3 regions of the Oxobacter pfennigii genome follow, and region 2 is predicted to be linked to each of the others. Evidence: riboswitches for the same ligand, from Rfam matches in the RefSeq annotation. Region 2 holds a riboswitch; each other region holds the start of a gene.

Region 1 (4,276 bases), 300 kb from region 2:
TTCTAAAGTAGCTGCGGCTATTGTGTATTCCACCGATGCTGCCTCTTCAATTTCTTCCCAGCCGGTACCGTCATTGCTTTCCCATTGGTAGGCAAGGATGGCGCTGTCTCCTGAAGCCGTCACGCTGAATACAGCTCCCTGCCCTGCCGCCACTGTAATATTTTCAGGCTGCGCCGATATAATCGGCAGATTTACTGCTTCTGGGAAGGGGTTTGCATTTTGCCCCGGCAATCCCTTAAGCTTAGGATATGAAAGATCTTCGTCCCATTCCCAGGTATTCGTGAAGTTAAAGCCTAAGGCTTCCCATGTGCTCTTTGTTTTAATCTCGGCCATAGTTTTAGGCTCGCCGTTTTTATCCGAAGCACCGCCTGTAACGGCAGCACCTTTTACCTTCATACCGTCCCAGGCTATATTGCCTGAAAAGCTTCCGCTCTTCTCAACACCTGAAATGCGTCCGAATTCATCGTTGGTATTAGGAGGCGTACTTTCATTTTTAATTTCTTTATTTATGGCAGCATTGTTTTTTATCTGTGCTGTACTGCTTGCCGCAGAACTGTTGGGTGTTCCCGTTATCCCACCTATTCCGGCACCTTTCGTATTTCCCGCTTTGCCGTTAATTGTGCCTGTGGCATAGCAGTTTTCTATGGTTATGGAACCTGTGTCTATTGCCGTAGCCTGATTGTTTCCGCCAACTACTCCGCCTATTAAAGGCTTGCTGCCGTGAGTGCAGGATACATCTCCCATGGAATAACAGTCTTTCACGGTAATTACTCCGTCTTTACTGTTGTTATTAAAATTTATAAATCCTACTACACCGCCGACACCGGCATTTCCACTGCTGCTCACGTCAATATCCGTATAGCAGCCCTCTACCGTAGCTGTTGCTCCCATAACGCTTGCCTGCAGCAATCCTACAAGCCCTCCTGCCCAGTAGTCGGATTTTATGGTGCCTCCCTGTACCGTACAGCTTTGAATAGAAGAGTTTAAAGCAGCGCCTGCCAATGCTCCGGTTCCTGCTACTGCAGCTCCTTGCTGGCTTCCGGATACTTCAATATCCGGTGATATTATATTTACATTTTTAATAGTTGCCCCGTTTAGATATCCGAACAGTCCCATGATTTTGGCGGTCACAGGCGTACTTGTATTTTTTATATACAACCCTGTAATATTATTCTTGTCCCCATCGTAATATCCCTTGAATACATAATTTGTGCCGCTGCGCCCTATAGGTGTCCATGAGCCTGAACTTGAGCCACCTAAGTTTATATCTGCTGTTTGTTTGTAGTACATTACGTTAAATCTTGTACTCTCTTCATTGACTGAGCCATTGTATATATAATCAGACAGGTTGGCAAGGTCATCCTTGCTGCTTATGAGATATGGTTCACTCTCGGTTCCTTTTCCCCCGCTGAAATATTCTTCAACCGTAAGGGTAGCTTCATCCGATGTTGCACTTTCATTGCTGCTGTCGGTTACGGTGCAGCGGTACTTATAGCCGTCCATACTTATTACGGTGGGGCTGGTCACATATACACCGGAAGTTGCGCCTTCAATTTCTTCCCAGCCGGTGTCATCATTGCTTTCCCACTGGTAGGAATAAGGCTCGTCCCCTCCTTCTGCCGTGACACTAAAGGCAGCAGTTTGCCCTACTTTTACCTCAGCATCTTCGGGATGCGCCGATATGGCGATGCTGGCATGTTCTTCAACCGTAAGGGTAGCCTCATCGGATGTTACGCTTGCATTGCTGTCGTCAGTTACTTTGCAGCGGTACTTATAGCCGTTCATGCTTATTACGGTGGGACTGGTCACATATACTTCAGAATTTGCTCCTTCAATTTCTTCCCAATCTGTACCGCCATTGCTTTCCCACTGGTAAGAATAAGGCTCGTCCCCTCCTTCTGCCGTGACATTAAAGGCGGCGGTTTGTCCCACTTTTACCTCAGCATCTTCGGGATGTGCCGATATGCTAAGGGGGCTTTCAGCGGCAAAGGCACTAAGGGGCAGCATACCTATAATCATAACGGCGGTAAGAAGCATGCTTATGAGCTTTGTGCAAAACTTTCTTCTCTTTTGCTGCATGTATCGATCCTCCTTAGAAATATTAATTTTATTCCTCTAACTATCAGAAATTATGCTATTTCATCAAAACCACCTCATTAAAAAAGGCATTATCCTGCAGGATAATGCCTCCGGTATCTCCGGTCAGCATTTATTTATTCTTTTGCCTTCTTTTTCCCTTACTATTCATCACATCCTTCTTAAATATAAATTAAAAGATAACCAGAGTTATTCTCAGGCCAATAAAAAAACACCCCCATTATTCAGAGGTGTCTTAAAAAGATAATTACTTCAGATAGTAAGTTCAGATACATTTACCAATATTGCTTCCTGCCCTGTATTATCTTTCCCCCCGAAAGATTCAACAATTATCGGGCAGGTTTCCTGGCTGAGTTTCATTCTACTCCCTTATCTTCCCGGAATATATTCCAGTGATTTTTACAGGTTTCGTCAACATCACAGTAACGGTGGGCTGCAGTGGTTTTTCACCACTTTCCCTTTTAACCCATCCCTGTGGAATGGGCACCCGGTAATGGAATATTCAGTTTTATCTCTTATTTAAATATAGCATGATTATTTCATTGTGTGCAATATTTAATTCATATCTTGCCGAAATATATAGATTTCGCATTTTTTATGGAGGCCTCTTGGAATAACTGTTTAAAAAGCTGTATAGAATAAAAGGAAAATACTATATTATTTTTAAAAACGGCAAAAAGCAGGGGAGAATTCCTGCGGAATTCCTCCTGCTCCTGCCTGTGCCTTAAGGCATCATTTCATTAATCATCCCACTCATAACGATAGGACTGGAAACGGAATATAATTTCCATACCGTCTTCCAGAGCTTCGGCGGTAAGATACTGTATCGGATCGTATGGATCGTCGCCGTCTGGAATAACAGTGCATACCCAGCCCTCTCCCTCGGAGATATGGTGCCCGGTTATAGGGTCATAGTCGTAATCATTCCATGTTACAAAATCTCCAATAGCCTCAATATACCCGCCAGGGTCGCCGTAAGCAGGATTAGCATCCCATCCGACAACTGGCGGATCTTCAATTTCCGGGTCCTCATCCGGTAACGCTCTAATCTGTTCCGCTGCAGCAAAAATGGCATCATAGACAGAGGCCGCACCGCCTAACGGATCGGTGTAACCGCCAGGCAGGTATGGTTTACTAACGGGGACAGCAGAATCATACTCTACAGTCCGTGTCGTCCAAAGCTGTACATCCGGGTCTACGGTATCATTGTAAAACTTGACTGTAACCGTGGTGTCGATAGCGGCAAATGCCGTCATTGAGAGCGAGAAGGAGAACACTACTACCAGCGCCATTAAAAGGGCCAGCTTGCTTCTGAAGCCTTTAACCATGCTTTTCATTTTTATTCCTCCAATTTTGATATATTTTTACAATGACATATCCTTATCTCTTGAAAGACGGGCCCTTCTTTCTAAGGAAAAGGCATATCACTATAAACCGGGTTACAAACACATCCGTATGCAAGGCTTGCTTTAGAAAATATAAAAACCCCGTCTTCCTGTTAAAGCTGGGGCTTGCACATCAAATCCTGCGGTTCCGGTTGTATAACGTAAGTTATACAACCGGAGCGGTATTGCATAAAGCCTTTCTGCGGAAGGTTTATGAATTTGCTGTAAAGGCAGGTCTCCTGACTTGCGGCTCCTTACTGCTTTTTACCTTCCCGGATTTTTCCAGTGGCTTTTATAAAAGCAATTCCCCGCTTACAGTGGCCGGACCGTCCGGGATTTTCACCCGGTTCCCTTTTAAATCCGGTTTGCCCTATGGCAGCCGGATACCCTTGCAGTTTATCTATTCAGTTTTATATAAAAAGGGGCATTGAACTGTATAACACAATTCAATGCCCCCGTTGTTCGATAAGCATTCTGCGGTTGCCCGCTTTCACATGCAGGTATGTAATAAATGACAGAAACTCCGCATGTGCAAATTTATATCTTCAAATATAAATGATATAATTATTAGTATGCTTGTCCATTATTATCTTACCTAAATATTACCATAATATCAACCTAATTACAATAGCGTTATATAAATTTTTTTACAGTTTTTGCCGCTTTATAGTCCTGAGATATACTTAAGACAGCCAGCATATTTTAAAATTACACAAACTATTACAGTTTAATGGATTTCACCGCTTCCTCCACCACCGCAGGCTGCTTATCTTCGACAGTGACTGTAATATCGC
Region 2 (4,276 bases):
AAATATAGGGTTTATTATAATGTTATTATCAATTATTCCAAGTGTAATATGGAGAACCATATTTGGATTTGTATTGACAGCAATTATAATTGGCATAGGAATTTATTTTGAACGCCTGTATAAATGCCCGGTATGTGGTTTTATATTTGACACCAGAGTAAAATCTGATGAAATAAGGTATTGTTCCAGCTGCAGCGCAAAACTTCAATAAGTATAATACTTAATAGTTTTTATTAGAATAACTATAGAAAGTCTGCACATTATCGTGCAGGCTTTTATAAAAAATGTAAAATTATATTCATATTCTTAACAGATTAATAACTTAATGTATTTGTAACATGCAACAACTGCAATCTAGAAGAATAGTATAATACATGAGTCTTTGATTGTATTATTGTGAGGGTTGTATGGATAAGAAATCTGGATATAAAAATTTAGCGGAGAAATTTAACATAGATTTAAGGGAATGTAAGTTCTTAGGTGAAGGCCATAACGGAATCGTGTATTTGCTTCCAGACGGCAAGATAATTAAAATTTTTAAGAAGATAAAAAATTGCGAAAGCGAATATTCCATATTGGAGGCCGTCAGAGGCAGTAAATATTTTCCTAAAGTCTATGGTTCCATGGGAAATTACATCATAAGAGATTATGTAGGCGGAGAATGCTTGAAGGACTACATAAAAAGGAACGGCCTTGATAAAAAGGTAGCTAAGAACCTGATAAATCTAATTGAAGAGTTTAAGAAATTGAATTTTAAAAAGCTTGATATAAGATGCAAGGATATTTACGTACAAAAAGATAAGTCCCTGATGGTTATAGACCCTAAATACTCATTCACCAGAGAAAAGAGCTTTCCCAAGCACTTATCAAAAGGCTTGAGCAAACTGGGCGTGCTGGGTGATTTTTTGGAGGTTGTCAGAATTGAGAAACCTCAAGTTTATGAGGAATGGACAGGGAAACTCATAGAATCAGGAATTTTATAGCTGAAATTATAAAAATACAATCTATACTTGTAAGAGACACCATTTAATAATATAATTATATATAGAATGGAATTGAGTTCTCATAAAAATAAATAAAATTGTCAGGTACATGCATGTATAATAGGGAAAGCGGTGAAAATCCGCTGCAGCCCCCGCTACTGTATACGGCGACGAAACCTAATTCCACTGGCGTTATCGCTGGGAAGGAAGGTGGAGAAAGACCCGTTAGCCAGGAGACCTGCCTGAGATTAAAAGTCCTTCGGAGGGAAGGTAACACCTATGCTATTTTTTGGCACATGGATTTTATTACTAAGCCCTCGCTTGAAGTGAGGGCTTTTAATTGCATAAAATTATACATATATCCCTGACATTAAAGTGCCAGGGATTGTTTTTTGCATAAGTTTTGGAAACTTCTCTGACTGCTTGAATGAAGACAGGGACACTTTTAAAGGATGTCCCAACTAAGAATATCCTAAAAGAAGAAGAGTGCATATAAAATCATAAAAAAGTAAAAAAGGAGAGGTAATATGAAAGGAATAGTGGTAATAGGACATGGAAGCAGATCAAAAGAGGCCTGCGATATTTTTTTTAAGACTGTGGGCGCAATAAGAGCAAAAATGGGTACGGAGGTTGAAGGATGTTTTATGGAAATATCCGAGCCTGATATACCTACTATAATAAGAGGCTTTTATGAAAAAGGAATTAAGGACATAACTGTATTGCCTTATTTTCTTTACAACGGAATACATATCAAAGAAGATGTGCCTCAAATTTTGAATGAATTAAAAAAAGAGCTTGATGGCTTAACAATATCCATGGCGGAGCCTATCGGTTTCCACGATCTTCTTGTGGATATACTCATAGACCGGGCAGAAGGAATAACAAGCTTAGTATAGTAATGGTTTATAAATTCTCGCATTTTGCCAGCTTGATATGATGAAATGAACATTGCGGAGCTGTGAATGAAATCATATCAAGCTGGCATGGCGGTGAACGTTGGAGATGATTGATATGATTCAGCTTATTGGAGTTAATGATGAGGATGTGTGTATACGCGAAAAACTTTCGATAATACCGAAGCATCTGGAGGATGCATTGAAAAAAGCTGCCGAGCTGTGCGGGGAGGCGGCCATAATAAGTACCTGCAACAGGACCGAAGTGTATTTTAATTCTACGAGAACTGGGGACGGCATCATAGAATGCATTTTTAACTGTTTAGGCTGGGATAAGGAATTGATAAAGTACACTATCTACAAATGCGGAGATGAGGCAGTGCGTCATTTGATAGAAGTAACCTGCGGAGTGCATTCAAGGATATTGGGAGAAGAGCAGATATTAGGCCAGGTAAAGGACGCCTATGATTTGGCACTTAAAAATAAAACCATAAAAGGGGAACTTGACAGGCTTTTTCATACTGCAATAACCTGCGGCAAGGAATTTCGCCATAAATCAGAGCTTGATAAAATTCCGGTATCATCAGCTTCCATGGTAATACGCGAGGCAAGGAAAAGAAGCTTAAAAAGATTCATGGTCTTAGGCTATGGCGAAGTAGGAAGTTTGGCCTGTAAATATATTTTAGAAGAACCCTTTGATGTTTTATACATAGCCGTCAGAGATACAAGTGTTGTGGATATTAAGGATAGAAGAGTAAAAGTCATCCCTTTTAGAGAAAGAAAAGAATATTATCCAGATGTGGAATGCATAATATCCTGTACTTCGGCTCCTCATACAGTAATAAATTCAAATGAGCTTCCAAACAGAAAGCTCATGATATTTGATATGGCGGTTCCTAGGGATGTGGATTGGGATGTCAACGGTATTAACGGTAACGAAGTTTACGATATAGATATGATAAGCGCATTGTTTGATGAGAGTCTTGAAAAGAGAAGGAAAATCCTTGAAAATTTCAGACATCTTATTGAGAAGCACATACAGGAATTTGAAAAATGGCAGAATTTAAAAAAGCTTTCACCCTATATAAAAAGGATGAAGGAAAACGGAGAACAGATTTATAAACAAAGAAGCACTGCCTTTAGGAATAAAAGGCATACAAAAGATAATGAGAACCTTGCAGACATTCTTATAAAAAGTACGGCAGATGTATATGTAAACAGGGCTATAGAAGTGCTGAAGGAAGAATATTTAGAAGGCAGGGGAGAAGAATGCCTCAAGATAATAGAAAAGATATTTCTGATAAAATGCTAGAATTCATGATGGTTTCTCTCATATCTCACAAGGTGAATATTCTTATCGTAGGCGCAGGGCGGGCAGGGCTTATTAAGGCAAAGGCATTTTTAAACAACGGATGCAGAGTTTTCGTATTGTCAAAAGAATTCAGCCCTGAATTTTTTCAAGTTGAAAATGATGACAGGCTCATCTTGATTAAAGATGAATATAAAAAGGAAATTATTTTGGATAAGCATATAGTCGCAATTGCAACGGATGATTATGAATTGAATGAAAAAGTAAAAGCGGATTGCGAGAGCCTTTGTAAGATATATCTGAACTGCCGTGATTTCAGAGAAGGGATGCTTACAATTCCGACTCAAAGGAAAACGGAAAACCTTCACTTTGCTCTCCATACAAGGAAGGGAAGCCCAAAGACCTCGGTTTTTTTGGCTGAAAAAATGAAATGTAAGATGGAGGAATATGAAGCTTTTGTTTTATTTGCTTCCTCATTGCGTCAAAAGCTAAAAGGAAGAGAGCATTTTGAAGAAATCATGAATTTTGTAAACACGGATTTTTTTTATCAAGCTTATAAAAAGGGCAATGGGATTATTTTATTAAAAATGTATTATGGTGGTGGCGAATTTGAATTTTAAAATTGCAACAAGGCGCAGTAAACTGGCACAGGTACAAGCCGATATGGTAGGTAGCATGTTAAAGAGCAAATATAATGCGGAATATGAAAAGATACTTATTGAGACAACAGGAGATAAGATTTTGGATAAGCCCTTGGAGGATATAGGCGGAAAGGGCCTTTTTATAAAGGATATTGAAATATCCATGATGGAAGGCAACGGAGATCTGGCTGTCCATAGCATGAAGGATGTGCCCTATGATTTGCCGGAAGGCTTTGAAATTGTTGCGGTGCCTCAAAGGGAGGATGCACGGGATGTCTTCGTATCTTTATCAGGAGTGGACTTTAATTTACTGCCAAAGGGTGCTAAGGTGGGCACCAGCAGTAACAGGCGAACAAGCCAGATAAAGCAATTAAGGCCGGATATAGAGATTGTTCCAATAAGGGGCAATGTACAAACCCGCATTGAAAAAATAAAAAGGGATAACCTTGA
Region 3 (4,276 bases), on a different contig from region 2:
GTGTTATAGCTGCCTGCAACTGCTCCTCCTATATCACCGTGATGTGCACGGCTGACTGTGAAAAATATAAGCTCTTTTTCATAAAACACAGGGGTGACTATACCTATATCCGGCAGGTGATTGCCTCCCATATAAGGGTCGTTTATGATAAATACATCCCCTTCCTCTATGCCTTCCTTATATTTTTCAAGAACAGCCTGTACACTAAAGGAACCGGCAGCGGCTAAAATAGGTATTCCGTTTAGCTGTGAGATGAGTTCTCCTCTGTTATTTGTGACACCGCAGGCAAAATCGCAGGCTTCTGCAAATATGGGAGAGCGGGAGGACTTTTCCAATGCTGCTCCCATCTCTTCTGATATGGTGTACAATCTGTTTGCTATAACAGACTGAAGAATGATTTTACCAACATCCAATTATTTCACCTCCTTCACATCCATGATTATATTGCCGCCTTCATCCTTATAAGCTTTATAATCAGGGCTTACAAATATTGTGGTATAATCCTTTTCAATGAGAGCAGGGCCTGAAACAATAACTTGGGCTTTTATATTCATGAATTTATAAACAGGCAAATCTTTAATTTTTAAATCCTTATCCCAGCACACTTTGCGGTATTCATCATATTTGGCACCGCTTTCCATACTAAAATTATTTGTATGGAAAGGTATATCATCTTCCTTTTCGCCTGCTTCAATACGCACATCCAGAATGACGCATTCATCTTCCGGCTCTTTATATCCGTAATATTTTTCATGAAGATTATTAAACTTTATTCTTAATTCCCTTATGCTGTTTTTATCGAGGCTTTCACCTTCAAAGGGGAGGGATAGCTGATGATGCTGATTTGAATACCGCACCCCAAAATAAAATCTAAATTCTCTTTTTTCAAAAGCCACCCCTTGCTGACTGAGATTGATGTCGGCACTTTTTTTAAGTTTACTCATCACCTGGTTTATTTCACCCATGCTGATTTCACTCATGCTCTTAATAAAGCTCTGGGCTATATCAGTTTTTATTTTTGACTTTAACATTCCCTGGGCACAAAACACTTCTCCAAAGGCAGGTATGATGATTTTTCTCACGCCAAGCTCCCGTGCTATCTTAGCTGCAAATATAGGCGATGCCCCGCCTGCCGCCAAAAGTGCAAAATCCATGGGGTTAAATCCTTTTTGCAGAGTCATTAAACTTACTGCATCCGCCATTTTTGCCGAAGCAACCTCATAAATTGCAAGGGCAGCATCATGGGGGCTTATGTTGAGAGGATCGGCTATTTTTTCTTTTATGGTTTTTAATGATAAATCTTTTCTTATTTTTATTGCTCCTTTTCCAAAGCTTTTTTCTTCTATAAATCCAAGGAGCAATGCGGCATCTGTGATGGTGGGGGCTTCTCCTCCTTTATCAAAGCAGGCAGGCCCTGGAAAACTTTCTGCTGATTCCGGCCCAACATTGAGTCTTAAGCTTTCATCCACCTTAGCAATGCTTCCGCCTCCTATACCCTGGGAATTTATATCCACTGCAGGCAGGCTTAAAGGATAACCCTCGACTGAAGTTTCAGACAAAATTTTTATTGAATGGCCCTTTATAAGGCTGACGTCAAAGCTTGTACCCCCCATATCAATAAGCACCATATCCGGTTGATTAAGTTCCATTGAAAGGGCTCTTGCTCCGCTTGATCCTGCCGCAGGGCCCGAAAAAAGGCCTTTGACTCCAAAATGGTTATCAAGAGATATGCTTGTGACTCCTCCGCTATTCTGAACCAGCTTCACGCCGCAATTTAGTCCCCATTCTTTAAGGGAAGATGATAATTCCTTAAGATAATGGGATATCTTTGGTGTAAGATAAGCATCCAAAACAGCAGTGGAAGTTCTCTCATACTCACCTAATTTGGGCGCAACTTCACTGGATAAGGATATATACACACCGGGGAGCATGTCTTCTAAATATGCCTTCACACATTTTTCATGAGCCGGGTTTAAAAAAGAGAATAAAAGGCATACGGCAACCGATTCTACTTTTAATAACTTAAGCTCATCCTTGATTTGCTTTAAATTGTCCAAATCCAGAGCAGTTATTTCCCTTCCGCTGTAATCAACTCTCCCTTTAAGGTTAAAGCGGAGATGCCGGGGTACCAAAACCTCCGGAGGTGATGCAAAGAAATTCCATTGATTGTCCAATTTTGAACGCCTCATCTCTAAGGCATCGTTAAATCCATCCGTTGTGATAAGGGCGGTCTTTACCCCTTTCCTTTGAATAAGGGCATTAACTGCAACGGTGTTTCCATGAACAAGGGATTTGATACAGGAAAGAAACTCCCTTGATGATAAGTTAAAATCATGAGCTAATATCTTAAGCCCTTCCATAACCGTTATAATGGGATTTCCCTTGTCTGAGGGGATTTTTACCGTTTTTATGCCCTCCGGACTTTGTGCAATAAAATCTGTAAATGTTCCCCCCATATCCACACCGACCTGAAACATACAACCACTCCTTAAAGTTTTTAAATAAAATAAAAAAGTCCTCAGCCTTTTAGACTGAGAACTTTGCCATCATTCTCTAAGTACCACCCTTTCCTGGAGAGTGTACAAATTCACCAACAAGCAGGTTTCCTGACTTGCGTATCATTGCAGCTTATCTCCTTCCCATTTTCCTATTATAAAAAACAGTGGTTTATTGATAAGCCGCTCCTCGCTTACAGTGGCGGGACCGTACAGGAATTTCACCTGATTCCCTATTATCCTCATTTTAATGAAGCACTTATTGGAAATATTCATTTATCTAGATTATATTAAAACTTTTTTAAAAAATCAAGGATAAATTATGAATAACACACGGCCTATCTATTTCTCTTAACATAAATATTTTAGCAAATTGCAAGTAATTAGGTAGATTGATGCTTATTTATGTAAACTCATTGTTATTTTATAATTATCATTTCCTTTGTGAACTTGTTAAGTATTTCCCCGCTGCCGTTATGGATTAAGACTATATCCTCAATTCTCATTCCAAACCTTCCCGGGATGTATATACCTGGTTCGATGCTAAAGGACATTCCGTCTTTTAAAATCTGCCTATTATCTTCTCTTATATACGGAGCTTCATGAACGGCAGTACCTATTCCATGGCCTGTCCTGTTTAAAAAGCATTCACCATAACCTGCATCTCTTATAACCTTCCTTGCCGCCAAATCTGTATCGCGAGCTGTTACTCCTGCTTTTACATAGCTTTCAGCACTTTTATTGGCTTCAAGTACTATGCTGTATATTTTCTTTTGCTCCTTTGTTGGTTCACCGACAAATACAGTTCTGGACATATCCGAGCAATATCCCTTGTACTTGCATCCAAAGTCCAAAACTATTATATCAGTGTCCTCGATAACCCTGCTGTTACCAACATAATGGGGCTTTGAGCTGTTAGGTCCTGACGCCACTATAGGCTCAAAGGATAAGCCTTCAGCTCCCTTTTCAAAAAATAGCTCTATTATTTTATCACCTATATCTTTTTCCGTAATACCCGGCCTAATATATTTTACTATTTCCGCTGCTACTTCATCGGCAATTAAAGAAGCCTTCCTTAGATAATCCCTCTCCTGTTGTGTCTTTACAACTCTTAACTCTTCCAATATACTGACACCATTTATGAAATTCATATCCAATACGGTCTTCATATCCAGCATATCAACAGCCCTTATGGCATCATTTACCCCTATGGTTTTTCCCTTAAGCCCGTATTTTATATTTGCCTTTTCTAAGCAAGGCAAAAAGCCTTCCGAATCACTCCATACAAATATGTCGGTTTGACCTCCGAAAACCTCCCTGGTCTCTTCATAATAAAGCTCAGGGGAAATGTAGAAAAATCTCCCGTCGGATAATATGAACAAGGCCTTGAATCTCTCGCATATAAAAGAGCTTTTGCCTGTAATGTATTCCATGTCCGAAGAGGTCCCTATAATCAATACATCGGCATTATTCTTTACCATCAGCTGAGCCAGCCTGTCTATCTTTTCGCTAAATTTCACTTGTATACCCTCCTTTCAAGGATTATATATAGTTAACAGTTCTCTTTATTTCCCGTTAAAAAAACTGGGAGAAGTTACAGAGATGATTTTAACAAGCCTGTTGGTAAAATTAGCCCAATTATGAGGAGTTGAAGAAGAATAATGGGCGCTGTCTCCCGGATACAATTCATAGGTATTGTCTTCTAAAAATAAAGTTAAAACCCCTTCCAGCACATATATAAATTCCTCACTGTCATGGCTGTAAGGAATCACTTCCTCTTC

What was found. A riboswitch is a leader RNA that binds a small molecule or an ion and turns the genes downstream of it on or off. The one in region 2 is predicted to bind cobalamin.
Region 1: linked by a shared signal. The riboswitch ahead of OXPF_RS13735 (immunoglobulin-like domain-containing protein) and the one ahead of OXPF_RS15065 (sirohydrochlorin chelatase) in region 2 are both predicted to bind cobalamin.
Region 3: linked by a shared signal. The riboswitch ahead of OXPF_RS16615 (hydantoinase/oxoprolinase family protein) and the one ahead of OXPF_RS15065 (sirohydrochlorin chelatase) in region 2 are both predicted to bind cobalamin.

Annotation. Positions count from the first base shown of each region.
Region 1 covers NZ_LKET01000039.1:73,214-77,489, reverse strand. The annotation lists gene OXPF_RS13735 (immunoglobulin-like domain-containing protein) at 1-2,079, opposite strand, end outside; cobalamin riboswitch at 2,416-2,603, opposite strand; gene OXPF_RS13730 (hypothetical protein) at 2,838-3,353, opposite strand; cobalamin riboswitch at 3,695-3,888, opposite strand; gene OXPF_RS22550 (hypothetical protein) at 4,203-4,276, opposite strand, start outside.
Region 2 covers NZ_LKET01000039.1:372,221-376,496, forward strand. The annotation lists gene OXPF_RS15050 (hypothetical protein) at 1-211, shown strand, start outside; gene OXPF_RS15055 (hypothetical protein) at 408-983, shown strand; cobalamin riboswitch at 1,070-1,243, shown strand; gene OXPF_RS15065 (sirohydrochlorin chelatase) at 1,511-1,879, shown strand; gene hemA (glutamyl-tRNA reductase) at 1,995-3,188, shown strand; gene OXPF_RS15075 (NAD(P)-dependent oxidoreductase) at 3,146-3,805, shown strand; gene hemC (hydroxymethylbilane synthase) at 3,795-4,276, shown strand, end outside.
Region 3 covers NZ_LKET01000043.1:67,648-71,923, reverse strand. The annotation lists gene OXPF_RS16620 (hydantoinase B/oxoprolinase family protein) at 1-413, opposite strand, end outside; gene OXPF_RS16615 (hydantoinase/oxoprolinase family protein) at 414-2,477, opposite strand; cobalamin riboswitch at 2,580-2,773, opposite strand; gene OXPF_RS16610 (M24 family metallopeptidase) at 2,915-4,015, opposite strand; gene OXPF_RS16605 (helix-turn-helix domain-containing protein) at 4,061-4,276, opposite strand, start outside.